4 regions of the Streptomyces sp. NPDC026246 genome follow, and region 3 is predicted to be linked to each of the others. Evidence: riboswitches for the same ligand, from Rfam matches in the RefSeq annotation. Region 3 holds a riboswitch; each other region holds the start of a gene.

Region 1 (7,144 bases), on a different contig from region 3:
CCCAGGGCGGTGCGGGGGTTGCCGACGTACACGTTGGGGGTCAGCCAGGCCTTGTCGCCACGCTGGAAGGAGCCGTGGGTGACGGTCTCCAGGCGGCGCACGACGGTGTCGGCGGTGGGTGAGGCGCCCTGGAGGACGGGGCCGACGACGGCGTGGGAGCCGTCCCCGGCCAGGCCGTAGCGGCCGGGTCGCAGGGCGGCGAGGTCCCGGGTGAGGCTGATCTGCCCGGCGGCCGTGCCGTGGACCGTGAGCCGCGGCTCGGTGGGCAGCGGACGGCCCGGTGGCGCCTTGAGCGCGGCGTGGCTGGCGAACCGGCCGGCGGCCACCGCGGCGGCACCGGCCCCTAGGACGGCGGTGACGGCAGCGGCCGTCGCTTTGACAGTGCGCACCGCTCCAGTGTCCTGGCCGGGCCGCCGCGCGACCAGCGGGAGGGGGCCGCGGGGTGATGCGCCGCCGTGCGGTCAGCCGCGCTGGCCGTAGCCGCGCAGGCGTTCCTCCACCTCGGCCACCTGCTGCCGGGACAGCAGGCTGGGGCTCCGGCCGGGCACGGAGGCGGCGGTGAGCCAGACGCGGCACATCCACTCCAGCTGGGCCGTGCGGTCGTAGGCCTGGGCGAGGGTGGCGCCGTGGGTGAGGGTGCCGTGGTTCTGCAGGAGGCAGCCGGAGCGGCCGTCGAGGGCCCGGAGCATGTGCGCGGCGAGCTCGTCGGTGCCGTAGGTGGCGTAGGGGGCGACCCGGACCGGTCCGCCGAGGGCGGCGGCCATGTAGTGGATCAGCGGGAGCTCGGTGACGAGCGTGGAGACGGCCGTGGCGTGGACGGCGTGGGTGTGGACGACGGCCCCGGCGCCCGTGGAGCGGTACACCGCCAGGTGCATGGGCAGTTCGCTGGTCGGGACGAGGGTGCCGAGGACCTGCCGTCCGTCGAGGCCGACGCCGGTCAAGTCGCCGGGCGCGAGCCGGTCGTAGGGGACGCCGGAGGGGGTGACCAGGACGGTGTCGCCGACGCGCACCGAGACGTTGCCCGAGGTGCCCACGACGAGCCCTTCGGTCACCGTCCGGCGGGCCGTCGCGACGAGTTCCTCCCAGGCGCGCGCCTCCTCGGGCGTGGCCCCTCGGGCCTGCGCCTCCCCCACGCCCCGCGCGCCCTGCGCCTCCCCCGTGTTCCGTCCGTCGTGCCGGGTGCCGTCCCGCTGCTCAGCCATGCGGCGATCCTGCCAGGCGGGTGCGCAACGCGCCCCGGGCCGGGGCGCGTTCCGGCCGGGCGCGGGCGGCGCACTTCGCCCGTATACGGCCGGGGCTCCCGGCGGCCGGCGGCCCGGGCGCCGGCACGCCCTCCCCCGTGATCACCCCTGGTCGATCACCCGTCACTACGCGTCGGGTACTCTGCCTGTGGGCTGCCGCGGTCACTCGATCGGCTGAAGCGGTACGCGCGAGGGATCCGGTCGCCGGAGGGCGGGGACCCTGACAGCAGGGCGGAACGGCAACCCTCGTTTGTGGACACTCCCGCGCCCCTCCCAGTTCATCTTCCGTTCACTCGGGTTACCTACGTTCGTCCAGCCAACGACCTCGAACGATTGCCTGGGTAAATGGAAAGCTTCTCGCTGATCCTCGCGATTGTGGTGGTAACCGCACTCGCGTTCGATTTCACGAACGGTTTCCACGACACCGCGAACGCGATGGCCACGACCATTTCCACGGGCGCCATGAAGCCCAAGGTCGCGGTCGCCATGTCCGCCGTCCTCAACCTGGTCGGCGCCTTCCTCTCCGTGGAAGTCGCCAACACGATCTCCAAAGGCCTCGTCGACGAGGCCGGCATCCGGCCCGAGGTCATCTTCGCCGCCCTGGTCGGCGCGATCCTCTGGAACCTGCTCACGTGGCTGGTCGGCCTGCCGTCCAGTTCCTCGCACGCCCTGATGGGCGGCCTGATCGGCGCCACGATCGCCTCGGCGGGCGCCGGCGCGGTGCACGGCGACGTGCTGGTCACCAAGGTGCTGCTCCCGGCGATCGCCGCGCCGCTGGTCGCGGGCATCGCGGCGATGCTCGGCGCGCGGCTGACCTACAGGCTGGGCAAGCGGGCCGAGGACACGGAGTCCGCCAAGAAGGGCTACCGGGCCGGCCAGATCGCCTCGGCGGGACTGGTCTCCCTGGCGCACGGCACCAACGACGCGCAGAAGACGATGGGCATCATCACCCTCGCCCTGGTCGCCGGCGGCACCCTCGCCCCGGACTCCGACCCGCCCACCTGGGTCATCCTCTCCGCGGGCGTCGCGATCGCGCTCGGCACCTACCTGGGCGGCTGGCGCATCATCCGCACCATGGGCAAGGGCCTGACCGACCTCCAGCCGCAGCAGGGCTTCGCCGCCCAGACCAGCGCGGCCACGGTCATCCTGGCCTCCTCGCACCTCGGCTTCTCCCTGTCCACCACGCACTCCGTCTCCGGCGCCGTGATGGGCGCGGGCCTCGGCCGCAAGGGCGGCGTGGTCCGCTGGTCGACGGCGACGCGGATGTTCGTCGCCTGGGGCCTGACGCTGCCGGCCGCCGCCCTGGTGGGCGCGCTCGCCGAGTACGTCACGGGCCTCGGTGACTGGGGCACCGCCGTGGTGGCCGTCTTCCTGGTCGCCTCCAGCGCGGTCATCTGGAAGATCTCGCGGCGCGAGGTCGTCGACCACACCAACGTCAACGACACCGCGGAGGCGGAGCCGGCCGGCGTGGTGACCACGGCGATGGCCGCGGTGACGCCGCCGCCCGTCGGCCACGTCGCCGAGGAGCCGGTCCCGGCGTTCCCGGCGCAGGCCACCTCCGAGCGGGCCCCCTCCACGACCACCCCGGTCTGATCCTGCCACCGGTAACAAGGAAGAGTCACTGAGATGAAGATCGACTGGGCGGCCCTCGGTTCCGTCTTCGGCGTCAGCCTCGTGGTCACCGTGGCCCTGGTGGGCCTGTTCACCCTCGGCATCACCGGCCTGTCCCGCCGCGAGCGGGCGGCCGCCGAGGGCGGCTCCGCGGGCCTCGCCGTCACCGGCGCCTACGCCTGCTTCGCCGCGTGCGCGGCGGCCGTGGGCTACGGCATCTACCTGATCATGGCCTGACGGCCGCACATCACGAGCGCGTCCAGCCGGGCGGCACGGGACCTCGGGTCCCGTGCCGCCCGGCACGTGTGTGACCGGGGGGATGTGGGCTTCTGCACACTCTCCCCGCGCAGGTCAACGGCAAGTTGACGGTTGTTCGCGGCCGTGGTGGACTGCCGGGGCCAATACGGCGGCAGGAGAGGAAGCCGGTGCGAGTCCGGCGCGGTCCCGCCACTGTCACCGGGGCGCACGCCCCGGGAGCCAGGAACTCTCACCGCCGGTCTCTTCGAACCAGGGCGTGGACACCCTGAGTGAGGACACATCGCCATGCGCGGCTGCCGACCGAGGCCCCACACCCCGCCTGCGACCTCCCCCACGGCCGGCTGAGCCGATGGGTGCCGGTCGCGTCTTCGCGTACGGCGCCGCCGCCGGCCTGATCGGTGACCTGCTGCTCGGCGATCCCCGCCGGGGGCATCCGGTCGCCGCGTTCGGGCGGGCCGCGGGCGCCGTGGAACGGGTGCTGTGGCGGGACCACCGCGGGTGGGGCGCGCTGCACACCGCCGTGTGCGCCGGAGGAGCCGTCGCTCTCGGATGCGCCGCCGCACGCGCCGTGCGGGGCTCCGCCGTCGCCTCCGTCGCCCTGACCGGCGCCGCCACCTGGGCCGTGGTCGGGGGGACGTCGCTGGCGCGGGAGGCCTCGGCGATCGGCCGGGCCCTGGAGGCCGGGGACGTGGAGGCCGCCCGGGCCCGGTTGCCGCACCTGTGCGGACGGGATCCGCAGGCCCTCGACGCCGACGGCATCGCCCGGGCCGTGGTCGAGTCCGTCGCCGAGAACACCTCCGACGCGGTGGTGGGGGCCCTGGTCTGGGGAGCCGCCGGCGGAGTTCCGGGGCTGCTCGGGTTCCGGGCCGTGAACACCCTGGACGCCATGGTCGGGCACAAGTCGGCCCGCCACCGGCGCTACGGCTGGGCCTCGGCCCGGCTGGACGACGTCGCGGGGTGGCCGGGCGCCCGCCTGACCGCCGCGCTCGCGGCCCTGGCCGGCCCGGATCCGCGCGGGGCCGTACGGGCCTGGCGGGCGGACGCCGGGCTGCATCCGAGCCCCAACGCCGGTCCGGTGGAGGCCTCGTTCGCCGGGGCGCTCGGCGTGCGGCTCGGCGGGACGCTGTCGTACGGCGGGCGGGTGGAGCACCGGCCCGTGCTGAACTCCGGGGGGCGTGCCGTCGTCACGGACGACGTGGAACGGGCCGTGCGGCTGTCGCGGCGGGTGAGCTGGCTGGCGCTCGGGGTGTGCGCCGGTGCCCGGCTGCTGACCGGTGCGCGACGGAAGAACAAGGGGAGATGAGCATGCGCGGTGGGCTTCTCGTGGCCGGCACCACCTCCGACGCGGGCAAGAGCGTCGTGACGGCGGGCATCTGCCGGTGGCTGGTGCGCCAGGGCGTGAAGGTCGCGCCCTTCAAGGCGCAGAACATGTCGCTCAACTCCTTCGTGACGAGGGAGGGCGCGGAGATCGGCCGGGCCCAGGCCATGCAGGCGCAGGCCTGCCGGGTCGAGCCGGCCGCGCTGATGAACCCGGTGCTGCTCAAGCCCGGGGGTGAGCAGAGCAGCCAGGTCGTGCTGCTGGGCAAGCCGGTCGGGGAGATGAGCGCGCGCGGCTACCACGGCGGGCGGCAACAGCGGCTGCTCGGGACGGTGCTGGACTGCCTGGAGCAGTTGCGGGGCACGTATGACGCGGTGATCTGCGAGGGGGCCGGGTCGCCCGCCGAGATCAACCTGCGGCGGACCGACATCGTCAACATGGGCATCGCGCGGAACGCCGGGCTGCCCGTGCTCGTCGTCGGCGACATCGACCGGGGCGGTGTCTTCGCCTCGTTCTTCGGGACGGTGGCGCTGCTGTCCCCCCAGGACCAGGAGTGCGTCGCCGGGTACCTCGTCAACAAGTTCCGCGGGGACCTCTCCCTGCTGGAACCCGGGCTGGAGATGCTGGAGGGCCTCACCGGGCGGCGGACGTACGGTGTGCTGCCGTTCCGGCACGGGCTGGGCATCGACGAGGAGGACGGGCTGCGGGTCTCGCTGCGCGGGACCGTGCGCGAGTCGGCCGTCGCGCCGCCCGTCGGCGAGGACGTGCTGCGCGTCGCGGTGTGCGCCGTGCCGCTGATGTCCAACTTCACCGACGTCGACGCGCTGGCCGCCGAACCGGGCGTCGTGGTGCGGTTCGTGGACCGGCCGGAGGAGCTGGCCGACGCCGACCTGGTCGTCGTGCCCGGCACCCGCGGGACCGTCCGCGCGCTGGAGTGGCTGCGCGAGCGGGGACTGGCCGAGGCGCTGGCCCGCCGGGCCGCCGAGCAGCGGCCCGTCCTCGGCGTCTGCGGCGGCTTCCAGATCCTCGGCGAGCACATCGAGGACGACGTCGAGAGCCGGCGCGGGAAGGTCGACGGGCTCGGACTGCTGCCCGTGCGGGTGCGGTTCGCGCGCGAGAAGACCCTCACCCGGCCGGCCGGCGAGGCCCTCGGGGAGCACGTCGAGGGCTACGAGATCCACCACGGGGTCGCCGACGTCCAGGGCGGCACGCCGTTCCTGGACGGCTGCCGGGTCGGCCAGACCTGGGGCACGCACTGGCACGGCTCGCTGGAGTCGGACGGTTTCCGCCGGGCGTTCCTGCGCGAGGTCGCCGCCGCCGCGGGCCGGCGTTTCGTGCCGGCCCCGGACACCTCGTTCGCCGCGCTGCGCGAGGAGCAGCTCGACCGGCTCGGCGACCTGATCGAACAGCACGCGGACACCGACGCGTTGTGGCGGCTCATCGAGTCCGGCCCGCCGAAGGGCCTGCCCTTCGTGCCGCCGGGGGCTCCCGCGTGAGCGGCGCGCCCCGGGCCCCGCGGGCCCAACACCCCGAACGCACAGGCACCTTGGAGGGCGACGACCAGTGACCACCCCGTTTCCGTTCACCGCCGTGGTCGGCCAGGACGATCTGCGGCTCGCGCTGCTGCTGAACGCCGTGTCACCGGCGGTCGGCGGCGTGCTGGTGCGCGGCGAGAAGGGCACCGCCAAGTCGACGGCCGTGCGGGCGTTGTCGGCGCTCATGCCGCAGGTCGACGTCGTCCCCGGCTGCCGCTTCTCCTGCGACCCCGCCTCCCCCGACCCCGCGTGCCCGGACGGACCGCACGCGCCGGGGACCGCCGGTGCGCACCGCCCCGCCCGCATGGTCGAACTGCCCGTCGGCGCCTCCGAGGACCGGCTGGTGGGCGCGCTGGACATCGAGCGGGCGCTGTCGGAGGGCGTGAAGGCGTTCGAGCCCGGCCTGCTCGCCGACGCGCACCGCGGGATCCTCTACGTCGACGAGGTCAACCTGCTGCACGACCACCTGGTCGACCTGCTGCTCGACGCGGCGGCGATGGGTGCCTCGTACGTGGAGCGCGAGGGCGTCTCCGTGCGGCACGCGGCCCGGTTCCTGCTGGTGGGCACCATGAACCCCGAAGAGGGCGAGCTGCGGCCGCAGTTGCTCGACCGGTTCGGTCTGACCGTGGAGGTCGCCGCCTCCCGCGACCCCGACCAGCGGGTGGAGGTCGTACGGCGCCGGCTGGCCCACGACGACGACCCGGCCGCCTTCGCCGCGCGCTGGGCCGACGAGGAGGCCGAGGTGCGGGCCCGCATCACCGCCGCCCGGGAGCTGCTGCCGTCGGTGCGGCTGGGCGACGGGGCGCTGCGGCAGATCGCGGCGACCTGTGCGGCCTTCGAGGTGGACGGCATGCGCGCCGACATCGTGATGGCCCGGACGGCGACCGCGCTGGCCGCCTGGGCGGGCCGTACGGACGTGCTGGCCGAGGACGTCCGGCAGGCGGCGCTGCTCGCGCTCCCGCACCGGCGCCGTCGCAACCCCTTCGACGCGCCGGGTCTGGACGAGGACAAACTGGACGAGACCCTGGAGGAGTTCTCCGACGACGACCCGGACCCCGACCCGGACCCCGACCCCGACCCGGGTTCGAACGGACCCGACGGTCCGGACGGCGGCGGCCCGGACGGCGGCGGCCCCGACGGCGGCGGCCCGGACGGCGGGGGCGGTGGCCGGCCCGAGCCCG
Region 2 (7,144 bases), on a different contig from region 3:
CGGCCGCCAGCACCCACGGCGGCACATGGTCGCCGGACATCATGACGTGGCCGAGGGCGGCGAGCACCACACAGACGGCCGCGAACACCGCGGCCCGTACCGTGCGGACGCACCACCCAGCTGTCATGGCGCCTCATCCTCGCATCCGGCCCCCGTTCTGCACCCATGGGTACGCGGAACACCCGGCCCGGGCACTCAATCCCCGCCATGTGATCCAGGCCACGACGAGGGAGCGGATGCCCTCCGCCCGACCGCCCCCACCCGCGCTTCCCGCGCCAGCGCCCGCGCCCGTCAGTGGTGCGCGTGGGCCACCGCGTGACCCAGACCGCGGCCGATCATCCACTTGTTCACCGGCGTGGTGATCAGGAAGGCCACCGCGAAGCCGCCCAGGAGGGCGGTCCAGAACAGCGTGTCCGCCAGGTGGGCGTCCAGCGCACCGGGCGTGAGGGCGATGATCGCGTTGTCGACCAGCTCCATCACGGCGATGGACACCGTGTCCGCGGCCAGGGCGACCCGGACGGCGGCCCTGAGACCGAGACCGGCGCGCACCACGGCGACCAGGGTGAAGGAGTAGCCGAAGAGGAAGGCGAGGGCGATCGCCAGGACCATGGTGGGCACGTTGCCCCACCCCAGTGCCGTGCCGATCACCATGCCGAGGATCTCGCCCAGCGCGCATCCGGCCAGGCAGTGCAGCGTCGCCTTCACCGCCGTGCCCCAGGAGGCGGACCCGTGCGGACGCCGCCCGGAGTCGCCCCCCTCGTGACCGTGCTTGCCGGGGTCATGGCCATCGGAGTCGTGAACGATGCGGTCCATGCGACGACTATATACCCCCGAGGGGTATCTGGCCCGCGTCCGGCACCACCCCGCCTCCCGCTTAAAGTGGGGCGGCATGACGAACCAGCCGACGCAGAGCACCCCGACGCCACCCGCCTACCTCGCCGAACTGTTCTCCCTGGAGGGCCGCGTCGCGCTGGTCACCGGCGGCAGTTCCGGCATCGGGCGGGCCATCGCCGTGGCCCTGGCCCGCGCCGGGGCGAGCGTCGTGATCGTGGCACGGAGGAAGGGTGAACTCGCCGCTACAGTCGCGGAGTTGACGGACCTCGGCTGCCGGGCCGCCTGGGTCGCAGCGGATCTGAGCACCCGCGCGGGCGTGCGGGCCGCCGCGGACGGCGCGGTCGAGGTGTTCGGCGAACCCGACATCCTCGTCAACAGCGCGGGGATCAACCTGCGTCCGCCCATGGACGAGCTCACCGAGGACGTCTGGGACGCCACGATGGCCGTCAACCTCGAGGCCCCCTTTCTGCTGGGGCAGCGTTTCGGCCCCGGCATGGCGGAGCGCGGTTACGGGCGGATCATCCACATCAGCTCCCAGCAGGCACATCGCGCGTTCGTCCAGAGCGGGGCCTACGGCGCCTCCAAGGGCGGTCTGGAGGCGCTGGCCCGCTCCCAGGCCGAGGCGTGGTCGCCGCGCGGCGTCACCTGCAATCTGCTCGTGCCGGGCTTCGTCATGACGCCCCTCAACGCCCGCCTGCAGTCCGACACCGAGGCCGTGGCGACCCTGGCCGCCCGCACCATGATCGGGCGCAACGGTCTGCCCGGGGACTTCGCGGGCGCGGCCGTCTTCCTGGCGAGCCAGGCCTCCGCGTACGTCACCGGCCAGTCGGTGTTCGTGGACGGCGGTCTGTCCGTCCACTGAAACACCCCGGCCCCTTCGCACCGCTCGCGGCGGCTCCCCGCCCGGCCCCGGCGTCCCCCGAGTGGAGAGCGGCGGCGCGCGCCGCCGGGTGCCCGGTGTCACGCTGGGCCCACGACTCGCTGAAGGGAAGCACCGCCATGATCACCACGGAGTACGCCCCCGGCTCCCCCTGCTGGCTCGACCTCGGAGCTCCGGACGTCCGGGCCGCCGCGTCCTTCTACAGCGCCGTGCTCGGGTGGGAGTACGAGTCCATGGGCGAGAGCGAGAACGGCGAGAACGGCGACAACATCGAGGGCGGGATGTTCAAGAAGGACGGCAAGGTCGTCGGCGGCCTCGGCAAGCTGACCGAGGAGGGCGCGCGCCCGGCGTGGATGCTGTACTACAGCGTGCCCGACGCGGACGCCACGACCGAGGCCGTGCGGCAGGCGGGCGGTACCGTCCGGGTCGAGCCGATGGACCTCGACGAGTGGGGCCGCATGGCCCAGTACAGCGACCCTCTGGGCGGCCAGTTCGCCGTCTGGCAGCCGGGGACGACCGCCGGCCTGGATCTGGTGGACGAGCCGGGCTCGCTGTCCTGGGTCGAACTGTTCACGACCGACGCGGCGGCGGCCAGGGAGTTCTACGGCGGCCTGTTCGACTGGCAGTTCAGCGACATGCCGCTGCCCGGCGGCGCCGGCACGTACACCCTCATCACGCCGGCGGGCCTGCCGGAGGACCGGATGCACGGCGGGCTGATGGAGTTGGGTGCGCAGGACCTGACGCTGACGGACGGACGGCCGTACTGGCACCCGGTCTTCGCGGTCGAGGACTGCGACGCCGCGGCGGCCCGCGTCACGGAGAAGGGCGGCGAGGTGCAGATGGGACCGCAGAACATGGAGGGCGTCGGCAGGCTGGCCGTCTGCCTGGACCCTGCCGGGGCGGAGTTCGTACTGCTCGCACCGTCGGAGGACTGAACGGGCCACGCGGCCTGCTCCCTGTCCGGGGCCGTCGGGACGGGGCCACCACACTTCGCGCACCCGCCCCCCCCCCCCGGTGACCCGTGGGCCGGGCGACCGGTTCGGCCTGCGCCGGTCTCCGGCCGCCGGGCTGCCGCCGATCGCGGCGGGCTTCCGCCGCGGCGCCGCGGCCCGGGCCGTGGGGCGGACCGGCCCGGCCCGCCCTGCAGGGCTCTGCGGGTCGCGCGGGGCGGGCCGTCCGCCCCGTCGTGGAGGGGGCCCGCCGCCGGGGGACCGCGGGGGCGCGCGGCGCCAGTATCCTGGGGCGGCTGCGGCAGCCCTCAGCAATCCCCGCGCATGCGCGGGGAGTTCGGCCTGCGGCGACGGACCTTCCCCTGAGCGTGAGACGAGGACGAGTGCTGCTAGCGGGCCGCTACCGGCTGGATGTGGAGATCGGGCGCGGTGGAATGGGAGAGGTCTGGCGCGCGTACGACGAGACGCTCGCCAGAGCGGTGGCCGTCAAGCTGCTGCTGCCCCAGGACACCGACGCCACGGCGACCTCGCGGTTCCGGCTGGAGGCCCAGACCGCCGGGCGCCTGAACCACCCCCACGTGGTCGGCGTGCTGGACTTCGGCGAGTTCGACAACCGGCTCTACCTGGTGATGGAGCTGGTCGACGGCGACAGTCTCTCCCAGGTGCTCGCCACGTCGGGCGCGCTGCCCGCCGAGCGCGTGGCCGTCCTGGCGGCACAGGCCTCCGCCGGCCTCGCCGCCGCGCACGCCCAGGGCATCGTGCACCGGGACGTGAAGCCCGCCAACCTGCTGCTCGACGCCCGCGGCACCCTGAAGATCGGCGACTTCGGCATCGCGCGCTTCCTCGACGACCCCGGCGCCGCGCTCACCGCCACCGGCCAGATCGTCGGTACGGGGATGTACCTCGCCCCCGAGCGCGCCCTGGGCAAACCCGCCGGCCCCGCCTCGGACATGTACTCGCTGGGCTGCGTGCTCTACCAGCTCCTCAGCGGCCGCCCCCCGTTCGAGGCGGACAGCGCCGTCGCCCTGCTCCACCAGCACCTCGACGCCGTTCCGGTGCCGCCCCGCGAGCTGGGCGTCTCCGGTCTGCCGCCGGCGTTCGAGAACTACCTGCTGGGCCTGCTGGCCAAGCAGCCCGAGGACCGGCCCACCGCGCAGCAGGCGGCCGAGTGGTTCGCGGGCGGCGCCTGGCGGGGGCTGCCCGAGCCGCTGCCGGAGATGTCATCGCCCGTACGGCCCCGGCCCCGGCCCGCGCCGGCCGCTCACGGCACCTATCAGGGCGCGGAGACGAGCAGCCCGACCACGTACGCGCTGCCCGCGGCACCCGGGTCCCGCAGCGCGGCCCGCGCGGCGCAGGCGGGGCGTCCCGGGCGCGGCGGGCGGCGCGGCGGCGGGAGCGGAAACCGTTCCAAGGCCGTCGCCGCGGTCGCGGCCGCGGCGCTGTTCGTCGCCGCGATGCTCATCGGCATGCAGTGGTTCTCGCCGGACGACACCGCCACGGAGGGCACCGACCCGGGCCCCTCGCCCACCGCGAGCACCCCCGCCGCCGGGACGGGTTCCGGCTCGGCGTCCGGATCGCGGCCGGACTCCGGCCCGGCCGCCGCCACGCCGGCCACCGGGACGGTGGCCGATGTCACCCCGCCCGGCACGGCGCCGGCCGAGCAGGTTCCCGCCTCTCCGACTGCCGCGGGCACCGCAGCCCCACCGGACGCGGGCGCCGAGCCACCGGCGGAGGCGGAGCAGCCGGAGCAGGAGCAACTGCCCGGGCCGCAAGGGGACGGTGAGGGCGAGGACGGCGGGGACGAGGGCGACGACTGAACCCTCCAGGCGTTCCCTCGGCGGAGCCCCAGGTGCGCCGGTGTGCGAGGGGGCGCCCCTCGCGCGCCCCCCGGGTGCGGGTTGTGCTCGTCCTGATCCGGGCCTTATTGTCACCTGGCCTTGGTGAACGGGAAATCCGGTGTGATGCCGGTGCGGCCCTCGCCACTGTGAATCGGGAAGTCCGGCTCCGGCCCTCGCGGGCAGCCACTGGGTCCTTGTGACCCGGGAAGGCGGAGTCCGGGCGGTGGTACCCGTCAGCCAGGAGACCGGCCAAGGCGCGTCAACCATCCACGAGGTGCTGGAGAGGGTCTGCTGAGCCATGCACATAGCCGAGGGTTTCCTTCCTCCGGCGCACGCGGTCGCCTGGGGCGTCGCGTCGGCGCCGTTCGTCGTCCACGGGGTCCGGTCACTCACCCGTGAGGTGCGCGAGCACCCGGAGAGCACGCTGCTCCTCGGCGCCTCCGGCGCCTTCACGTTCGTCCTGTCCGCGCTGAAACTGCCGTCCGTCACGGGCAGTTGCTCCCACCCGACCGGCACGGGCCTGGGGGCCATCCTGTTCCGGCCGCCCGTCATGGCCGTGCTCGGCACCATCACCCTGCTGTTCCAGGCGCTGCTGCTCGCCCACGGCGGTCTGACCACGCTGGGCGCCAACGTCTTCTCCATGGCGATCGTCGGGCCCTGGGCCGGGTACGCCGTGTACAAGCTGCTGCGGCGGTTGGACGTGCCGCTGATGGTGACGGTGTTCTGCGGCGCGTTCGTCGCCGACCTGTCCACCTACTGCGTCACCAGCGTGCAGCTGGCGCTCGCCTTCCCCGACCCGGGCAGCGGTTTCCTGGGCGCGCTCGGCAAGTTCGGCTCCATCTTCGCGGTCACCCAGATCCCGCTCGCGGTGAGCGAGGGACTGCTGACGGTCCTCGTGATGCGGCTGCTGGTGCAGTCCAGCAAGGGCGAGCTGACCCGGCTCGGCGTGCTGCTCACCGCCCGGCAGACGCGTGACGAGACCGAGGCGGTGGCCCGATGAGCCGGAATACGAAGATCAATCTGCTGCTGCTGTTCGTCGTGGCGGCGCTCGCCGTGCTGCCGCTCGTGCTCGGCCTCGGCGACCACAAGGAGGAGCCCTTCGCGGGCGCCGACGGTGAGGCCGAGACGGCGATCACCGAGATCGAGCCCGACTACGAGCCGTGGTTCTCCCCGCTGTACGAACCGCCGTCCGGGGAGATCGAGTCGGCCCTGTTCTCCCTGCAGGCCGCGCTCGGCGCCGGTGTCCTGGCCTACTACTTCGGTCTGCGCCGCGGACGCCGGCAGGGCGAGCAGCGGGCGCTGGAGCGGGAGGCGGCGGCCGCTCCCCCGGCCGCCGGAGAGTCCGTCACCGCGAAGGACTGAGTCCGGGTGCTGCCGATCGACGCGGCGGCGCACAGCAGCCGCTGGCGCCACCGTCACCCCGTGGACAAGGCCGTGCTCGGGCTGGGTCTGACCGTGCTGGCCGTCTGCCTGCCGCCCTGGCCGGGCGCGGCCCTGGTGCTCGTCACCGCGGTCGTGGTCCTGCTCGGTCCGGCCGGTGTGCCCGGGCGGCGCCTGTGGCGGGCCTACCGGGTGCCGCTGGGCTTCTGCGCGACCGGCGCGCTGACCCTGCTGGTGCAGGTCGGCGGGCCGGGCGGGTTCGTCTCCCTCGCCGCCGACGGTCCGGCGCGGGCCGGGGAGTTGATGCTGCGCACCTCCGCGGCCTCGCTCGGCGTACTGCTGTTCGCCTTCACCACGCCCCTGTCCGACCTGCTGCCGCGCCTGGTGCGCGCGGGGGTCCCGGCTCCCGTGGTGGACGTGGCGCTGGTGACGTACCGGATGAGCTTCCTGCTGCTGGACTCCGTGCGCCGCATCCGGCAGGCGCAGGCGGCCAGGCTCGGTCACACCGGCCGCCGCGCCGAGTGGCGGTCCCTGGCCGGTCTCGGTGCCACGGCGTTCGTGCGGGCCTTCGACCGGGCCTCCCGCCTCCAGGCCGGCCTGGCCGGGCGGGGCTACGACGGCACGCTGCGCGTCCTGGTCCCCGAAGCGCGCGTCTCCCTCCGTTTCACGGCCGTCAGTTGCCTGCTGCTCGCGGCGCTGGCCGCCGCCACCTTCCTCCTGGAAAGGCCGCCGCTGTGAGCGAGCCCGCCCTCGTCGCCCTGCGGGGCGCGTCCTTCGCCTACGAGGACGGCCCGGCCGTGCTCAGCGGTCTGGACTTCACCATCACGGAGGGCCGTGCACTCGCCCTGCTCGGCCGCAACGGCAGCGGCAAGACGACGTTGATGCGGCTGCTGAGCGGGGGACTGCGCCCGCGTCAGGGCGCGTTGTCGCTCGACGGGCGGGTGGTGACGTACGACCGCAAGGGGCTGACCCGGTTGCGGACGACGGTGCAGCTCGTGGTGCAGGACCCGGACGACCAGCTGTTCGCGGCCTCCGTGGAGCAGGACGTGTCGTTCGGGCCGCTGAACCTCGGTCTGCCGGACGGGCAGGTGCGCGAGCGGGTGGCGGAGGCGCTGGCGGCCCTGGACATCACCGCCCTGGCCGACCGGCCCACGCACCTGCTGTCCTACGGCCAGCGCAAACGGACCGCCATCGCGGGCGCCGTCGCCATGCGCCCGCGTGTGCTGATCCTGGACGAGCCGACGGCCGGACTCGACCCGGAG
Region 3 (7,144 bases):
CCCGGGGGTGGGTGCCGTCGGCGACACCCGGAAGCAGGTCGCCGACCAGGGCGCGGCAGGTGCCGGGGTCCGCGCCCGCGTCCCGGTCGGCCGCCGCGCACTCGGCGGCGACGGTGTCGGCGTAGAGCAGGTCGCGCGGCTCCTGCGGCACCAGCCCGACCTTGCGGACGAGGTCCCTCGGGGCGGTGCGGTGGGGCGTGGCGCCGTCGACGAGGACCGTGCCCGAGGTGGGGGCGACCAGGCCGACGAGGGAATTGAGCAGCGTCGACTTCCCGGCGCCGTTGCGGCCCATGAGGGCGATCGTCTCGCCCGGGTCGACGGTGAGGTCGATGTGCCGCAGGGCCCGGACGCGGCCCCGGGTGACGGCCAGCGCCCGGACCTCGGCGGCGTGCACGGCGTCCTCGACGCCGGCGGGGGCGGTGCGGTCGCGGCGGAACCAGGGGCGGCGCCGGCCGGGGGCCGTGGGCTCGGTGGGACGGGTGACGGATTGGCGCCGGCCGTCCGGGCTGCCGTCCGCCTCCGGTGCGTCGGCGAGCCGGTCGCGGAGCGGGGCCGCCCGGCGTCGGGCGTCGCGGACCGTCAGGGGCAGCGGGGACCAGTCCGCGAGGCGACCGAGGGCCACCACCGGCGGGTACACCGGCGACACGGCCATCACCTCGGCCGGAGTGCCCAGCACGGGTGCGGCGCCCGGCCCCGGCAGCAGCACGACCCGGTCGGCGTACTGCACGACACGTTCCAGTCGGTGTTCCGCCATGAGGACGGTCGTGCCCAGGTCGTGCACCAGCCGTTGCAGGACGGCCAGCACCTCCTCGGCCGCGGCCGGGTCGAGCGCGGAGGTCGGCTCGTCCAGGACGAGGACGTCCGGGTGCGGGGTGAGCACCGAGCCGATCGCGACCCGCTGTTGCTGGCCGCCGGAGAGCGTGGCGATCGGGCGGTCGCGCAGACCGGCCAGGCCCAGGACGTCCAGGGTCTCCTCGACGCGGCGGCGCATCACGTCCGGGGCGAGGCCCAGCGACTCCATGCCGTAGGCGAGTTCGTCCTCGACGGTGTCCGTGACGAAGTGGGACAGCGGGTCCTGGCCGACCGTGCCGACCACGTCGGCCAGTTCGCGCGGCTTGTGGGTGCGGGTGTCGCGCCCGGCGACCGTGACCCGGCCGCGCAGCGTGCCGCCGGTGAAGTGCGGGACCAGTCCGCTGACCGCGCCGAGGACGGTCGACTTGCCGACTCCGGACGGGCCCGCCAGCAGGACCAGTTCGCCCTCCGGGACCTCGAAGTCGACGTCCCTGACCGTGGGTTCGGCGGCCCCGTCGTAGGTCACGGAGACGTCCTCGAAGCGGATCACGAAGGCTCCTTCGGGTCGGGGGCGACGAACGCGGGCAGCAGGCCGAGAAGGATCGCCGCGGCGGGCCAGAGGGGGAGCGTCGGCGCCACGAGCGGGACCACGCCGGGCTGCAGTGCCGCGGGATCGCGGACGGACGCGAGCGTGAGCAGGGCCGCGACGGCCACGCCGGAGGCCACGACCAGCCAGGCCCGCGCGTCCCAGCGGTCCGGGCGGTAGCGGGTGCGCAGGGAGCGGCGGCCGCCGAGCCGCAGGCCCGCCAGGGCGGCGGCGCAGCCGAGGACCAGGACGGGCACGCCGTAGGAGCCGCCCTCGGCGGTGAGCAGCCCGTACGTCCCGGCGCACACGCCGAGCAGCCCGCCCAGGGTCAGCGCGGCGGTGGTACGCCGGACCGCGGGCGGGACCTGCGCGGTGCGGCCGTAGCCGCGGGCGTCCATCGCGGCGGCCAGGGCGACCGAACGCTCCAGCGCGCCCTCCAGCACCGGCAGGCCCACCTGCAGCAGGCCCCGGACGCCCTTGTCCGGACGGCCGCGCAGCCTGCGGGCGGCGCGCAGCCGCTGCACGTCCGCGATGAGGTTCGGGGCGAAGGTGAGCGCGACGACGACCGCCACGCCCATCTCGTACAGCGCGCCCGGCACCGACTTCAGGAGACGGGCGGGGTTCGCGAGGGCGTTCGCGGCACCGACGCAGATCAGCAGGGTGGCCAGCCGCAGACCGTCGTACAGCGCGAAGACCAGGGCCTCCGCCGTCACCCTGCCGCCGAGGCGGATGCCCTGCGCCCAGTCGGGCAGACCGGCCTCGGGCAGCGTGAACAGGGTGTGCGTGCCCGGGATCGGGGAGCCGAGGACCGTCGCGAAGACCAGCCGGACCAGCAGCACGAGCAGGGCGAGTTTGACGAAGGCGCCGTAGGAGCGGGACCAGGGCGTGTCGGGCCGGCGGGCGGCCACGACGTAGGCGGAGACGGCGATGAGGAGGGCGAGCAGCAGGGGGTTGGTGGTGCGGGTGGCCGCGGTGCCCAGGGCGAGGGCCCACAGCCACCAGGCACCGGGGTGCAGGGTGGCCGGGCGCCCCTGCGGCGGGGTCGTGCTAGCCACGCCGCCGTACCTGCCAGACGGCTGCTCCCCCCAGGATCACCACCACCGCGATGCCGGCGACCAGCCCCAGGGCCGGGCCGTCGCCGGACGTGCCGCCCTCCGCCCCGTCCTCCTTCGACTCGTTCCCGTTCGCCGACGGTTCCGGGCGCTGCGCGACCTGCTCGCCGCAGCCCTTCTCCGGGTAGCCGGCGATGGCGCACAGCAGGGCGTCGCTGCCGTAGCGCAGCGGCCCGGCCACCGCGGCCAGGGCCTCGGCGGTGGTCGCGTCGGGGGAGATCCGGGCGCAGGCCGTTCGCGCGGGCGGCGGACGCTCGCCGTCGGGGGCGTCGGCGGCCGTGCCGAAGTCGAGGACGAGGGCGACGCGCTTGGTGCCCTCCTCGGCGGGCGTCCGCGCGCAGATCGTGTCGAAACGGGCCGCGCCGCGCGGCCGGGCCGCGTCCGCCGAGTCCTCGCTCACCGCGAAGCGGAAGCCCTGCACGTCGCCGTCCGAGGGGCGGGCCGTGGACGGCCCCTGGGTGGCGTACACCCAGCGGTCGCCGTCGCGCTCCCAGAACGACCAGTAGCGGTAGCCGGCGGCCTGCGCCTGACCGGCGCCCGCGAGCGGCAGGAGCGCGGCCACAAGCAACAGCAGGGCCCTGCGGATCACGGCTGCTGCTTCTTCCGGCGGCCGTTGCTGAACAGGAAGCCGATGCCGATGCCCGCGACCAGGCAGACGCCGACGTACCACCAGACGCCGAACACCGAGTCCGAGTCCTTCGAGTCCTGCTCCTCGTTCTCGCCCTGCCCGTCCGCCTTCGCGGCGGCGGCCTGCGGGGCCGGGCCGGTGGCGTTCAGCTGCTTCACCAGGTCGGCGCCGCCGAAGTCGCGCGGGTCCGTGCCCGTCGCGTGCGCGGCGAAGATCAGCTGGGCGTAGGCGGCGGGGCCGTTCTGCCGGGCCCAGGCGGCGGAGTTCTTCTCCAGCCACCGCACGGACTTCCCGGCCTGCCCGGTGTCGCCGTGCGCGGCGAGCGCCACGGCCGCGTCGGCGGTGTTGCCGAAGTCGGGCTGCGGTTCGGCGCCGGGCAGGGCGGACATCAGGTGGTCGCCGTCCGCGGCCAGCGCGGCGGTCAGGTAGCCGGCCCCGTTCGCCGCCGCCTGCCCGGGCGTGCCCGGCTTCGCGCAGTCCGTGCCGGGCTTCTTCTCACCGGCCTTCGCCGCCATGCCCTTGCCGAGCGCGCCGAGCACCCCGGCGGCCGTGGCGTCGGCGTTGGCGAACAGCTTGCCCTTCTTGTCCGGCTGGAACGCGAACGCCCCGTCCTCGTCCCCGCCGCACGGCAGGGCGAGCTTCAGCAGCGCGTCGTACGGCGACTTCCCGCCCTTCTCGACGCGGCCGGGCTGCTCGCCGGCGGCGGCCAGGGCGCCTATGACGACCGACGTCGAGTTGGTGTCGCTGGCGCCGCCGGGCGCGTAGCCCCAGCCGCCGTCCTCGTTCTGGACGGACTTCAGCCAGCCGACGGCCTTGCGGGTGACCTCGTCGTGCCCGCCGAGCGCGGCCAGGGCCTGCACGGCGGCGGAGGTGGCGTTGGTGTCGACCATCGTCCTGCCGTCGCACGCGGCGGCCGGGTCGGCGCGGTAGGCGGCGAAGGCGCCGTCCGCGCACTGCTGGCGCACCAGCCACCGCACCGAGCCGGCCGCGGGCTTCACCCCCACGGTGTCCTGCGCGAGCAGCGCGAGCGACTGGCGCCAGACACCGTCGTACTTCGGGTCCTTGTCGCCGTGGAGGGCGGACGGGAGCGCCGGGGACGGCGAGGGGGACGGGTCGGCGGCGGCCGGGGTGGCGGCGCCGATCACGGCGACGGCGGCCAGGACCGCGGCGCTGCGGCGGACGTTCATGATCGGCGGGTGCCTCTCCCTTGGGGGAGCCGGGCGGCACGGGACACCCCGGCGGCTCGGCTCCGTATACCTCGACGGTGCCGTGCACCGGCGGACTGCCGGGCACGCGAGCCGGTCACGAACCGTACGCGGCGATCCGGCTCACCGCCCCGGGGCGGCTCACGGTTGCGGGTCAGCGCCGGAATTGCACCGGCTTCCCCACGTACGGTGTGATGACGACCCGCTTACTGTACCCGCCCGTCAAAAGCGCCCCGCGGGGCGACGGACGTGGGGGCTCGCGTCAGGAGCGGCCCGGAGGCGCCGGGTCGATCAGGCGGCAGACCGTCTCGATGTCGACCCGGACCTGGGCGATGGACGCGCGGCCCGACAGCCAGGTGATCAGCGCCGAGTGCCAGGTGTGCTCGATGACGCGGACCACGCCGAGCTGCTCGGGCGTCGGATCCTCCTGGCCCATCGCGTCCAGGATGATCGCCGTGGTCTGCCGGGACACCTGGTCGACCTCGGGGCTCACGCTGCGGTCGGCGAAGGTGAGGGCCCGCACCATCGCGTCGGCCAGCTGCGGTTCGCGCTGGAGCGCGCGGAAGGCCCGCATCAGCGTCTCGGCGACCCGCTCGGCCGCCGTCTCGCCCCGCGGCGGCCTCTTCCGCAGCGTGCCGTGCATGTGCTCCAACTGGTCCTGCATCGTGGCGACCAGCAGATGGATCTTGGAGGGGAAGTACCGGTAGAGCGTGCCCAGCGCGACCTGCGAGGACTCCGCGACCTCCCGCATCTGGACGGCGTCGAAGCCGCCCCGGACGGCCAGTTGGGCGCTCGCGTGCAGGATGCGCCGGCGGCGGGCCTCCTGCCGCTCCGTCAGGGGCGGGGAGGCGAGGGCCGCGGCTGCTGCCGCGGATTCCGCCTTGGCCACCTTGTTCACCTGAGCGCTCACCTCGGCTCCTGCGGGCATGCGTCGATCCCGTTCCGTGACCGTCCGTGAGGACGGGTGATCACACAGCATGGCACGGCACCGGCCGTGGCGTGAATCACCTGATCCACTGCTCACAGCGCCCCTACCTGCCGGTAGATTCGGAGCCTCCGAACGATCAAGTCTGAAACTTGTTCTAGATTAGCGTCCCGGCGTAATCTCGCGGGACAATGCAGGGAGAAGGGGGCCCAGGGTGACCGCTGAGGCCAGTCAGGACGGGGCCCCGCAGGACCCGGCCGCCGACGGCTTGCGACCGCTCCGCATCGCGCTCCTCACCTACAAAGGAAACCCGTTCTGCGGTGGCCAGGGCGTCTACGTCCGCCACCTCTCGCGGGAACTGGCCCGCCTCGGCCACCGCGTCGAGGTCATCGGCTCCCAGCCCTACCCCGTCCTGGACGAGGGATACGACGGCCTGAGCCTCACCGAGCTGCCCAGCCTCGACCTGTACCGCCAGCCGGACCCCTTCCGCACCCCGGGCCGCGACGAGTACCGCGACTGGATCGACGCCCTCGAGGTCGGCACCATGTGGACCGGCGGCTTCCCCGAGCCCCTGACGTTCTCGCTGCGCGCCCGCCGCCATCTGCGCGCCCGCCGCGGCGCGTTCGACGTCGTGCACGACAACCAGACGCTCGGCTACGGCCTGCTGGGCGACGTCGGCGCACCCCTGGTGACCACCATCCACCACCCCATCACCGTCGACCGGCAGTTGGAGCTGGACGCGGCCGACGGCTTCAAGCGCCGTCTGTCGGTGCGGCGCTGGTACGCCTTCACGCGCATGCAGAAGCGCGTGGCGCGGCGCCTGCCGTCCGTGCTGACCGTCTCCGGCACCTCCCGCCAGGAGATCGTCGACCACCTCGGCGTCCGCCCGGACCGGATCCACGTCGTGCACATCGGCGCCGACACCGACCTGTTCTCGCCCGACCCGTCCGTGCCGGTCGTCCCGGGCCGGATCGTGACCACCTCCAGCGCGGACGTGCCGCTGAAGGGCCTGGTGCACCTCGTCGAGGCGCTGGCCAAGGTGCGCACCGAGCACCCGCAGGCGCATCTCGTCGTCGTCGGCAAGCGCCCCGCCGAGGGCCCCGTCGCCCAGGCCATGGAGCGCTACGGCCTCGACGGCGCCGTCGAGTTCGTCAAGGGCATCTCCGACGCGGAACTCGTCGACCTCGTGCGCTCGGCGCAGGTCGCGTGCGTCCCGTCGCTCTACGAGGGCTTCTCGCTCCCGGCCGCCGAGGCCATGGCGACCGGCACCCCGCTGCTCGCCACCACCGGCGGGGCCATCCCCGAGGTGGCCGGCCGCGACGGGGAGACCTGCCTGGCGGTACCGCCCGGCGACGCGGGCGCGCTGGCCGCCGGACTCGTCCGCCTGCTGGGCGACGCGGACCTGCGGGCCCGCCTCGGCGCCGCCGGACGTGACCGCGTGCTCCGCCACTTCACCTGGGCCAGGGCCGCACAGGGCACGGTGACCCGTTACCGCGAGGCCATCGACCGCACCGGCGCCACCGGCCGCCCCGCTGCGGGCGCCGCCCGGTCCGCCCCGGCCGCGGCCGGGAACAGCGCCGCCACGGGGCCCGTGCCCGCGGCGGCGGCAGATGTAGCAGGCGTCAACTCCGAAAGCAGGGCCACGTGCTGACCGTCGACTTCTCCCGGTTCCCGCTCGCCCCGGGCGACCGCGTCCTGGACCTCGGCTGCGGGGCCGGCCGGCACGCGTTCGAGTGCTACCGGCGCGGCGCGCAGGTCGTAGCGCTCGACCAGAACGCCGAGGAGATCCGCGAGGTCGCCAAGTGGTTCGCGGCGATGAAGGAGGCCGGCGAGGCCCCCGAGGGCGCCACCGCCACGGCCATGGAGGGCGACGCCCTCGCCCTGCCCTTCCCCGAC
Region 4 (7,144 bases), on a different contig from region 3:
GCGTAGCCCGCCAGGCCGCTGTCGTCGCCCGTGGTGAGCCGGGCGGCCAGCGCGTCCCCGAGCAGGAAGGCGTCGTGCAGGGCGAGGTTCATGCCCTTGGCCGCGATCGGGGCGACGAGATGGGCGGCGTCCCCGGCGAGGTGGAGCCGCCCGAACGTCACCGGCTCGACCACGTGGTCGTGCATGTCCAGCACGCGCTTCTCGATCAGCGGTCCCTCCGTCAGCGGCGGGACGCCGGACGCCCCGAGCCGCTCCCGCAGCTCCGCCCAGACCCGCTCGTGCGGCCAGTTCCCGGGATCGTCGCCGGGCGGGCACTGGAGGTAGTAGCGGGTGACCTCGGGACTGCGGGGCATCTGGCCGGCGAAGCCGCGCTCGTGACAGCCGAACAGGACGCAGTCCGCGGACGGCGGGGCCTCGGCCAGCAGGGCCAGCCAGCCGATGCCGTAGTCGTGCCGGGCGACCCGCACCCGGTCCGGAGGCAGTGCGGCCCGGGTCGCGCCGCGCGCCCCGTCGCATCCGGCGATGAAGTCGCAGTGCACGACGACCCGTTCACCGCTGTCGGGGCAGAGGTAGGACACCGACGGGTGGCCGGTGTCGGCGTCGTGGACGCGGACGTCCCGGACGCCGAAGCGGATCCGGCCGGCGCGGACGTCGGCGTACTCGCGCACCAGGTCCGTCACCAGCAGCGGCTGCGGATAGACGAAGTGGTGAGCACCCGTCAACTCGCCGTAGGGGAAGCGGTAGCGTTCCCCGCCGAAGCGGAATTCGCAGGCGGTGTGCAACTCGGCGCGGTCCAGCAGGTTCCGCGCCAGACCCCGCTTCTCCAGGCCCCGCACGGCCCCTTCCTCGATGACCCCCGCCCGGGGCCGCCGCTCGATGAACGCGCGGGTCTCCGTCTCCAGCACCAGGCAGTCCACCGAGGCCGCCCGCAGGATGTTGCCGACGGTCAGCCCGGCGGGCCCGGCGCCCACGACGACGACCGGAAAGTGTTGCGGGGAAAGGGACTTGGGGCCGGAGGAGGCGTCGGTCATGCGGCTCATTATGGGGGCCGGCCCCGGCCGGCGGAACGGCCGAGGCCCCGGCCGCCCGCAGCCGGACGACGGCCCTCGTCACCGCCCCAGCAGGGGGATCTCGATGGCCGGGCAGCGGTCCATCACCATCTCCAGACCCGCCGCACGGGTCCGTTCGTACGCCGCCTCGTCGACGACGCCGAGCTGGAACCAGACACCCTTCGCGCCCTTGGCGACGGCCTCGTCCGCGACCGCGCCGGCCAGGTCGCTGTTCACGAAGACGTCCACGACGTCCACCTCGAAGGGGATGTCCGCAAGGCTCGCGTACCCCTGCTCGCCGTGCACCGTCTCCGCCTTCGGGTGCACCGGCACCACGCGCTTGCCGAAGCGCTGGAGCACCGCGGCCACGCCGTACGCGGCACGCTGCCGGTTCGACGACAGGCCCACCACGGCCCAGGTGTCGCCGAGCCCGGTGAGAATCCTGCGGACCGCTGCCTCGTCGCCGTACACCGGTGGCCTCCTCGGAATTCGCAAAAGAACTGTTCCCGGTCAACGACCCGGGCCGCCCGGTGATTCCCCCCACCCCCGTGATAGCTTGCCGAGGCCAGTCGAACCCATGTACGTGGGTCAGGGAATCCGGTGCGAATCCGGAACTGACGCGCAGCGGTGAGGGGGACGGGCGGGGCCTCGGCCACTGGACGCACCGCGTGTCCGGGAAGGCGCCCCGATCCGGACGAACCCGAGTCCGAAGACCTGCTGGCGGCCCCCGCGGCAGACGCGGCGGGGGAGCACCGTACGACCGGGCTCCGCGATCGAGCCCTCGACGACCGAGGACTGGTTCCCCGTGCCCCTCGCCCGACCCGCCCGCGCGGCCGTGCTGCTCGCCGTCTGCTCCCTGCTCCTCGCCGGTTGCGGCGGCACCGAACCCTCCGGCCGCGGTGACGGAAAGACGGCCGTCACGCTCGGCAACTGCGGTCACGAGGTCCGCGTGAAGACCCCGCCGCGGCACGCCGTCTCCCTCAACCAGGGCACCACCGAGATCCTGCTCTCCCTCGGTCTCGCCGACCGCCTCGCGGGCACGGCCACCTGGACCGACCCCGTGATGAAGGGGCTGGAGAAGGAGAACGCCGAGGTGCCGCGGCTCGCCGACGACAACCCCTCCTTCGAGCGGGTCCTGGACGCCGACCCCGACTTCGTCGCCGCCTCGTTCGTCTCCACCCTCGGCAAGGGCGGCGTCGCCACCCGGGAACAGTTCGAGAAACTCGGCGTCCCCACCTACGTCTCCCCGTCCGACTGCGCCGGCAAGGACAACAGCTCCGGCGGCGACGGCTCCCGCGACAAGCCCCTCGGCATCGGCACCGTCTACCGGGAAGTACGCGACCTGGCCACGGTGTTCGGCGAGCGGGAGCGCGGCGAGCGGCTCGTGGCCTCCCTGCAACGGCGGTTGGACAAGGCCACCGCGGGCCTCGACGCCTCCCGGGTCACCCTCCTGTACTGGTTCGCCAACTCCGACTCGCCCTACATGGCGGGCTGTTGCGGCGCGCCCGGCATCATCACCCGGGCCCTCGGCGCGAAGAACGTCTTCGACGACACCCATGACGAGTGGCCGCAGATCAACTGGGAGACCGTCGCCGACCGCGACCCGGACGTCCTCGTCATCGGCGACCTGACCCGGAAGTCGCAGACCGCCGAGTCGGCCGCGAAGAAGATCGCCTTCCTGGAGTCCAACCCGGTCACCCGGACCATGGACGCCGTCCGCCACCGGCGGTACGTGCTGCTCAGCGGGCAGGCCATGAACCCGACCATCCGCACGGTCGAGGGAGTGGAGCAGGTGGCCGCCGGGCTGCGCCGCTTCGGGCTGGCCGAGTGACCGCCCTGGATCCGGCCGCTCCCGGCGTCCGCCCTCGCCGCGCCGCCGGGCTCGCGCTGGGCGCGGCCGGAGCCCTGACCCTCGTGGTCTCGGTCGCCGCGGCCATCACGATCGGCCCCGCCGACATCGGCGTCGGGGACGTGTGGTCGGTCGTGGCCGCCCACCTCGGCCTCGGGGACTCCGGGCTGACGCCCGTGCGGGACGGCATCGTCTGGCAGCTGCGGCTGCCGCGCACCCTCCTCGCCGCCGTGTGCGGGGCCGGACTCGCCGTGTGCGGGGTGGTGATGCAGTCGCTGCTGCGCAACCCGCTTGCCGACCCGTTCGTGCTCGGGGTGTCCTCGGGTGCCTCGACGGGAGCGGTCGCGGTCGTCGTGCTGGGCGTCGGCGGAGGCGCCGTGTCGGTGTCCGCGGGCGCGTTCCTCGGCGCCCTCGTCTCCTTCGCCCTGGTGCTGCTGCTCAGCCACACCCTCGGCGGCACCACCGACCGGGTCGTCCTCGCGGGCGTGGCCGCCATGCAGCTGTTCTCCGCGCTGACCTCGTTCGTCGTCATGACCTCGGCCGACGCCGAGACGACCCGCGGCGTGCTGTTCTGGCTGCTCGGCTCGCTCGGCGGCGCGGGCTGGACCGACGTCCGGCTGTGCCTCGCCGCCCTGGCCGTCGCCCTGGTGGTGTGCCTCGGGTACGCCCGTACCCTCGACGCCTTCGCCTTCGGGCAGGACGCCGCCGCCGCCCTCGGGGTCTCCGTGGCCCGGACCCGCCTGGTGCTGCTGTGCGTCACGGCCCTGCTCACGGCCGCGCTGGTCAGCTCCGCCGGGGCCATCGGCTTCGTCGGGCTGGTCCTGCCGCACGCCGCCCGGGCCCTCACCGGCCCCGGCCACGTCCGGCTGCTGCCGGTCACGGCCCTGGCCGGAGCGGTGTTCCTGGTGTGGGTCGACACCCTCGCCCGGACGGTGCTGGATCCGCAGGAGGTCCCGGTGGGCGTGGTGACGTCGCTGGTCGGGGTGCCGGCGTTCGTGGCGGTGCTGTACCGGACACGGAGGGTGCGATGAGCGGGACGGAGGCGGCGACGGGAGGACCCGGCGCGCCCGCCCACGGCGGGCCCGCCGGGACGGGCGGCCCGGACGCGGGCAACGCAGCCCGGGCCACGCGGGCGGTGGGCGAGACCGGGCTGCGGGCCGAGCGGGTGAGCCGGCGGGCCGACGGGCGCCTTCTCGTCGACGGCGTCAGCCTGGCCCCCGAGGCCGGTTCCACCCTCGGCGTCCTCGGCCCCAACGGCTCCGGCAAGAGCACCCTGCTGCGGCTGCTCGCCGGGCTGCTCGCGCCGACCGCCGGGGTCGTCACCCTCGACGGCACCCCCCTGGGGGACCTGCCCCGCCGTGCCGTGGCCCGGCGTCTGGCCGTCGTCGCGCAGCAGTCGGACACCCAGGTCGAGTTGACGGTCGCGGACGTGGTCCGGCTCGGCCGCGTCCCGCACCGCCGGGCCTGGACGCCCGCCTCGGCGGACGACGAGCGGGCGGTCCGCGAGGCGTTGGAGCGCACCGGCCTGACCGACCGGGCCGCGCAGCCCTGGCACACCCTGTCGGGCGGGGAAGGGCAACGGGTGCAGATCGCCCGCGCGCTCGCGCAGGAACCCCGCGAGCTCCTCCTGGACGAGCCGACCAACCACCTGGACATCCACCACCAGCTCGACCTGCTCGACCTCGTCACCGCGCTGCCCGTCACGACCGTCGTCGCCCTGCACGACCTCAACCTCGCGGCGATGTACTGCGACCGGGTCGTGGTGCTGCGCGCGGGGCGCGTGGTGGCCGGCGGCACACCGGCCGAGGTGCTCACGGCGGACCTGATCGCCGAGGTGTACGGGGTGCGGGCGGACGTCCGCCACGACGGCCCCGGCGGACGGCCCCACGTCCGGTTCCTCGGCACCCTGGAGCCGGCCCCGCGCACACCGCCGGGGCCGTGACGGCCGAAACGCCGTCCGGAACACGTCGCACGGCGCCGCCCCCCGGCCTAGGCTCGCCCTGTGCTGCGCATCATCGACGCCCGTACCGGCGAGCAGGCCGACGCCGCCCCGGCCCACCGCGGACCGACCCTGGTCCAGGCGCACGCCGCCGGCGCCGGTCTGACGGACCTGCGCGTCCTGCTCGTGGCCGATCTGCTCGTCCGGGCCCTGGAGATCAGGGGCTCCGTGGCGTCGGCATGGCTCGACGGCGGGCCGTTCCAGCCGAAGCTGCGGGCCGGGGCCGCCGCGCTCGGCATGCGGCCCTTCGAGTCCGGCCCCGCCGCGAGCCTCGACAACACCCGGATCGTCCATGTCGCCGCCGAGGGCGGTTGCGCGCCGGACGGGCCGCGCATCGCGGTGGCACCGGCGAGCGGCCCCGGCCCGGCGGACCTCCCCGACCCCGCCGCCCTGCGCCTGGCCCTGCTGACCCGGCACCACGGCACCCCCGCCCGGCTGGGGCCGGCCGCTGTCGAGGAGGCCGCCGCCACGCTCACGCGCTGGCGCGACACGGTCGCCCGCTGGGCCCGCAGCCCCTCGCGCCCGGTCCCCGAGGACGTGCGCCGGCGGCTGCGCGAGGCCTGGGAGAACGACCTCGGCCTCCCCGCGGTGCTGGACGAACTGCGCCGGGTGGAGACCGGGCCCGAGGTGCCGGACGGTGCCCGCTTCGAGACCTACGCCCACGCCGACCGCCTCCTCGGCCTCGACCTCACCGCCGGCCTGGGATCCTCCTCGTGATCGACCGTGCGGGGGGAGGCCCGCTGCGCCGCCTGGTGCTGCTGCGGCACGCCAAGTCCGCCTGGCCCGTGGACGCCGCCGACCACGAACGCCCCCTCGCGCCGCGCGGCCGCCGGGACGCCCCCGCCGCCGGGCGTGCCCTGGCCGAGGCGGACTGCCTCCCCGACCTCGCGCTGTGCTCCTCCGCCCTGCGCGCCCGCGAGACGTGGGACCTGGCCGCCGCCCAATGGGGCACACCACCTCCCGTCCGGCACGACCGGCGGTTGTACGCCGCCGGACCCCAGGGCCTGCTGAACGTGATCCACGAGGTGTCCGCAGAGGTCGAGACGCTGCTGCTGATCGGGCACAACCCCGGACTGGAGGAACTGGTCCTGGCCCTCGCCGGGGACGGCCTGGACGACACCCTGGAGCGGGTCCGCACGAAGTTCCCGACCGCGGCGATCGCCGTCCTGTCCTGGCGCGGCACGGCCTGGCACGCCCTCGACCCCGGGAGGGCGCTGCTCACCTCGGTGACCGTCGCCCGGGGCGACAGGAAGCACCGCGGGCCGCACGCATAGGCTGGCCGGATGCAGGACGAATACCGCACGGTCGCCCGCGCGGCCGTGCACGAGACCGAGGTCAACCGCTCCCGCTTCCTGTGCGCCCTCGCCCCGGCGGCCACCGAGCAGGAGGCCCAGGAGTTCATCGCCGCGGTCCGCAAGGAGCACGCCGACGCCAACCACAACTGCTGGGCCTACGTCATCGGCGCCGACGCCTCGGTGCAGAAGGCGAGCGACGACGGCGAGCCCGGCGGCACCGCCGGCGTCCCCATGCTCCAGATGCTCCTGCGCCGCGACATGCGCTACGTCGTCGCCGTCGTCACCCGCTACTTCGGTGGCGTCAAGCTCGGCGCCGGCGGCCTCATCCGGGCCTACGGCGGAGCGGTCGGCGAAGCCCTGGACGCCGTCGGCACCCGCACCCGCCGCCGGTACCGCCTGGCCACGGTCACCGTCGACCACCAGCGGGCCGGGAAGCTGGAGAACGACCTGCGCACCACCGGACGCGGGGTGCGCGACGTCCGCTACGGCGAGGAGGTCGAGCTGGAGATCGCCCTCCCGGACGCCGACCTGGACGCCTTCCGCGCCTGGCTCGCCGACGTGACCTCCGGCACGGCCCGCCTCGAAGAGGGCGGCGAGGCGTACGGCGAGGCCTGAGGAAGCGGGACGAAGCGGGCGTTAACTGGTCACAACGCGCCTGCTGATGCCGGGCGATACGGGAGTAAGCACCCGTGATGTCAGCACCGGCGGATAGTCTCGGGGGATCATGAGACTCCTGCACACGTCCGACTGGCACCTGGGCCGCTCCTTCCACCGGGTCAACATGCTCGGTGCCCAGGCCGAGTTCGTCGGGCACCTCGTCGCGACCGCGCGGGAGCGGGCCGTGGACGCGGTGGTCGTGTCGGGGGACGTGTACGACCGGGCCGTGCCGCCGCTCGCCGCGGTCGAGCTGTTCGACGACGCCCTGCACCGGCTCGCCGCCCTCGGTGTGCCC

Evidence for each region. A riboswitch is a leader RNA that binds a small molecule or an ion and turns the genes downstream of it on or off. The one in region 3 is predicted to bind cobalamin.
Region 1: another riboswitch for cobalamin. It lies ahead of ACZ4M5_RS32900 (cobalamin biosynthesis protein); the one in region 3 lies ahead of ACZ4M5_RS04800 (prenyltransferase/squalene oxidase repeat-containing protein).
Region 2: another riboswitch for cobalamin. It lies ahead of ACZ4M5_RS03625 (energy-coupling factor ABC transporter permease); the one in region 3 lies ahead of ACZ4M5_RS04800 (prenyltransferase/squalene oxidase repeat-containing protein).
Region 4: another riboswitch for cobalamin. It lies ahead of ACZ4M5_RS14235 (ABC transporter substrate-binding protein); the one in region 3 lies ahead of ACZ4M5_RS04800 (prenyltransferase/squalene oxidase repeat-containing protein).

Annotation. Positions count from the first base shown of each region.
Region 1 covers NZ_JBVHPJ010000020.1:38,429-45,572, reverse strand. Annotated here, with positions in the region: gene ACZ4M5_RS32920 (alpha/beta hydrolase family protein) at 1-389, opposite strand, end outside; gene ACZ4M5_RS32915 (class II aldolase/adducin family protein) at 462-1,202, opposite strand; gene ACZ4M5_RS32910 (inorganic phosphate transporter) at 1,587-2,834, shown strand; gene ACZ4M5_RS32905 (hypothetical protein) at 2,868-3,089, shown strand; cobalamin riboswitch at 3,221-3,358, shown strand; gene ACZ4M5_RS32900 (cobalamin biosynthesis protein) at 3,460-4,413, shown strand; gene ACZ4M5_RS32895 (cobyric acid synthase) at 4,416-5,924, shown strand; gene ACZ4M5_RS32890 (putative cobaltochelatase) at 5,992-7,144, shown strand, end outside.
Region 2 covers NZ_JBVHPJ010000001.1:836,108-843,251, reverse strand. Annotated here, with positions in the region: gene ACZ4M5_RS03650 (hypothetical protein) at 1-127, opposite strand, end outside; gene ACZ4M5_RS03645 (DUF4396 domain-containing protein) at 292-813, opposite strand; gene ACZ4M5_RS03640 (SDR family NAD(P)-dependent oxidoreductase) at 890-1,696, shown strand; gene ACZ4M5_RS03635 (VOC family protein) at 1,834-2,649, shown strand; gene ACZ4M5_RS03630 (serine/threonine-protein kinase) at 3,033-4,481, shown strand; cobalamin riboswitch at 4,586-4,770, shown strand; gene ACZ4M5_RS03625 (energy-coupling factor ABC transporter permease) at 4,801-5,502, shown strand; gene ACZ4M5_RS03620 (energy-coupling factor ABC transporter substrate-binding protein) at 5,499-5,864, shown strand; gene cbiQ (cobalt ECF transporter T component CbiQ) at 5,871-6,620, shown strand; gene ACZ4M5_RS03610 (energy-coupling factor ABC transporter ATP-binding protein) at 6,617-7,144, shown strand, end outside.
Region 3 covers NZ_JBVHPJ010000002.1:150,646-157,789, reverse strand. Annotated here, with positions in the region: gene ACZ4M5_RS04815 (ABC transporter ATP-binding protein) at 1-1,342, opposite strand, end outside; gene ACZ4M5_RS04810 (CbiQ family ECF transporter T component) at 1,339-2,433, opposite strand; gene ACZ4M5_RS04805 (SCO2322 family protein) at 2,426-3,079, opposite strand; gene ACZ4M5_RS04800 (prenyltransferase/squalene oxidase repeat-containing protein) at 3,076-4,305, opposite strand; adenosylcobalamin-variant (AdoCbl-variant) riboswitch at 4,427-4,514, opposite strand; gene ACZ4M5_RS04795 (TetR family transcriptional regulator) at 4,586-5,251, opposite strand; gene ACZ4M5_RS04790 (glycosyltransferase family 4 protein) at 5,463-6,899, shown strand; gene ACZ4M5_RS04785 (class I SAM-dependent methyltransferase) at 6,893-7,144, shown strand, end outside.
Region 4 covers NZ_JBVHPJ010000004.1:495,808-502,951, reverse strand. Annotated here, with positions in the region: gene ACZ4M5_RS14245 (4-hydroxybenzoate 3-monooxygenase) at 1-1,031, opposite strand, end outside; gene ACZ4M5_RS14240 (CoA-binding protein) at 1,110-1,520, opposite strand; cobalamin riboswitch at 1,599-1,785, shown strand; gene ACZ4M5_RS14235 (ABC transporter substrate-binding protein) at 1,855-2,880, shown strand; gene ACZ4M5_RS14230 (FecCD family ABC transporter permease) at 2,877-3,929, shown strand; gene ACZ4M5_RS14225 (ABC transporter ATP-binding protein) at 3,926-4,840, shown strand; gene ACZ4M5_RS14220 (hypothetical protein) at 4,901-5,614, shown strand; gene ACZ4M5_RS14215 (SixA phosphatase family protein) at 5,611-6,171, shown strand; gene ACZ4M5_RS14210 (YigZ family protein) at 6,181-6,807, shown strand; gene ACZ4M5_RS14205 (exonuclease SbcCD subunit D) at 6,917-7,144, shown strand, end outside.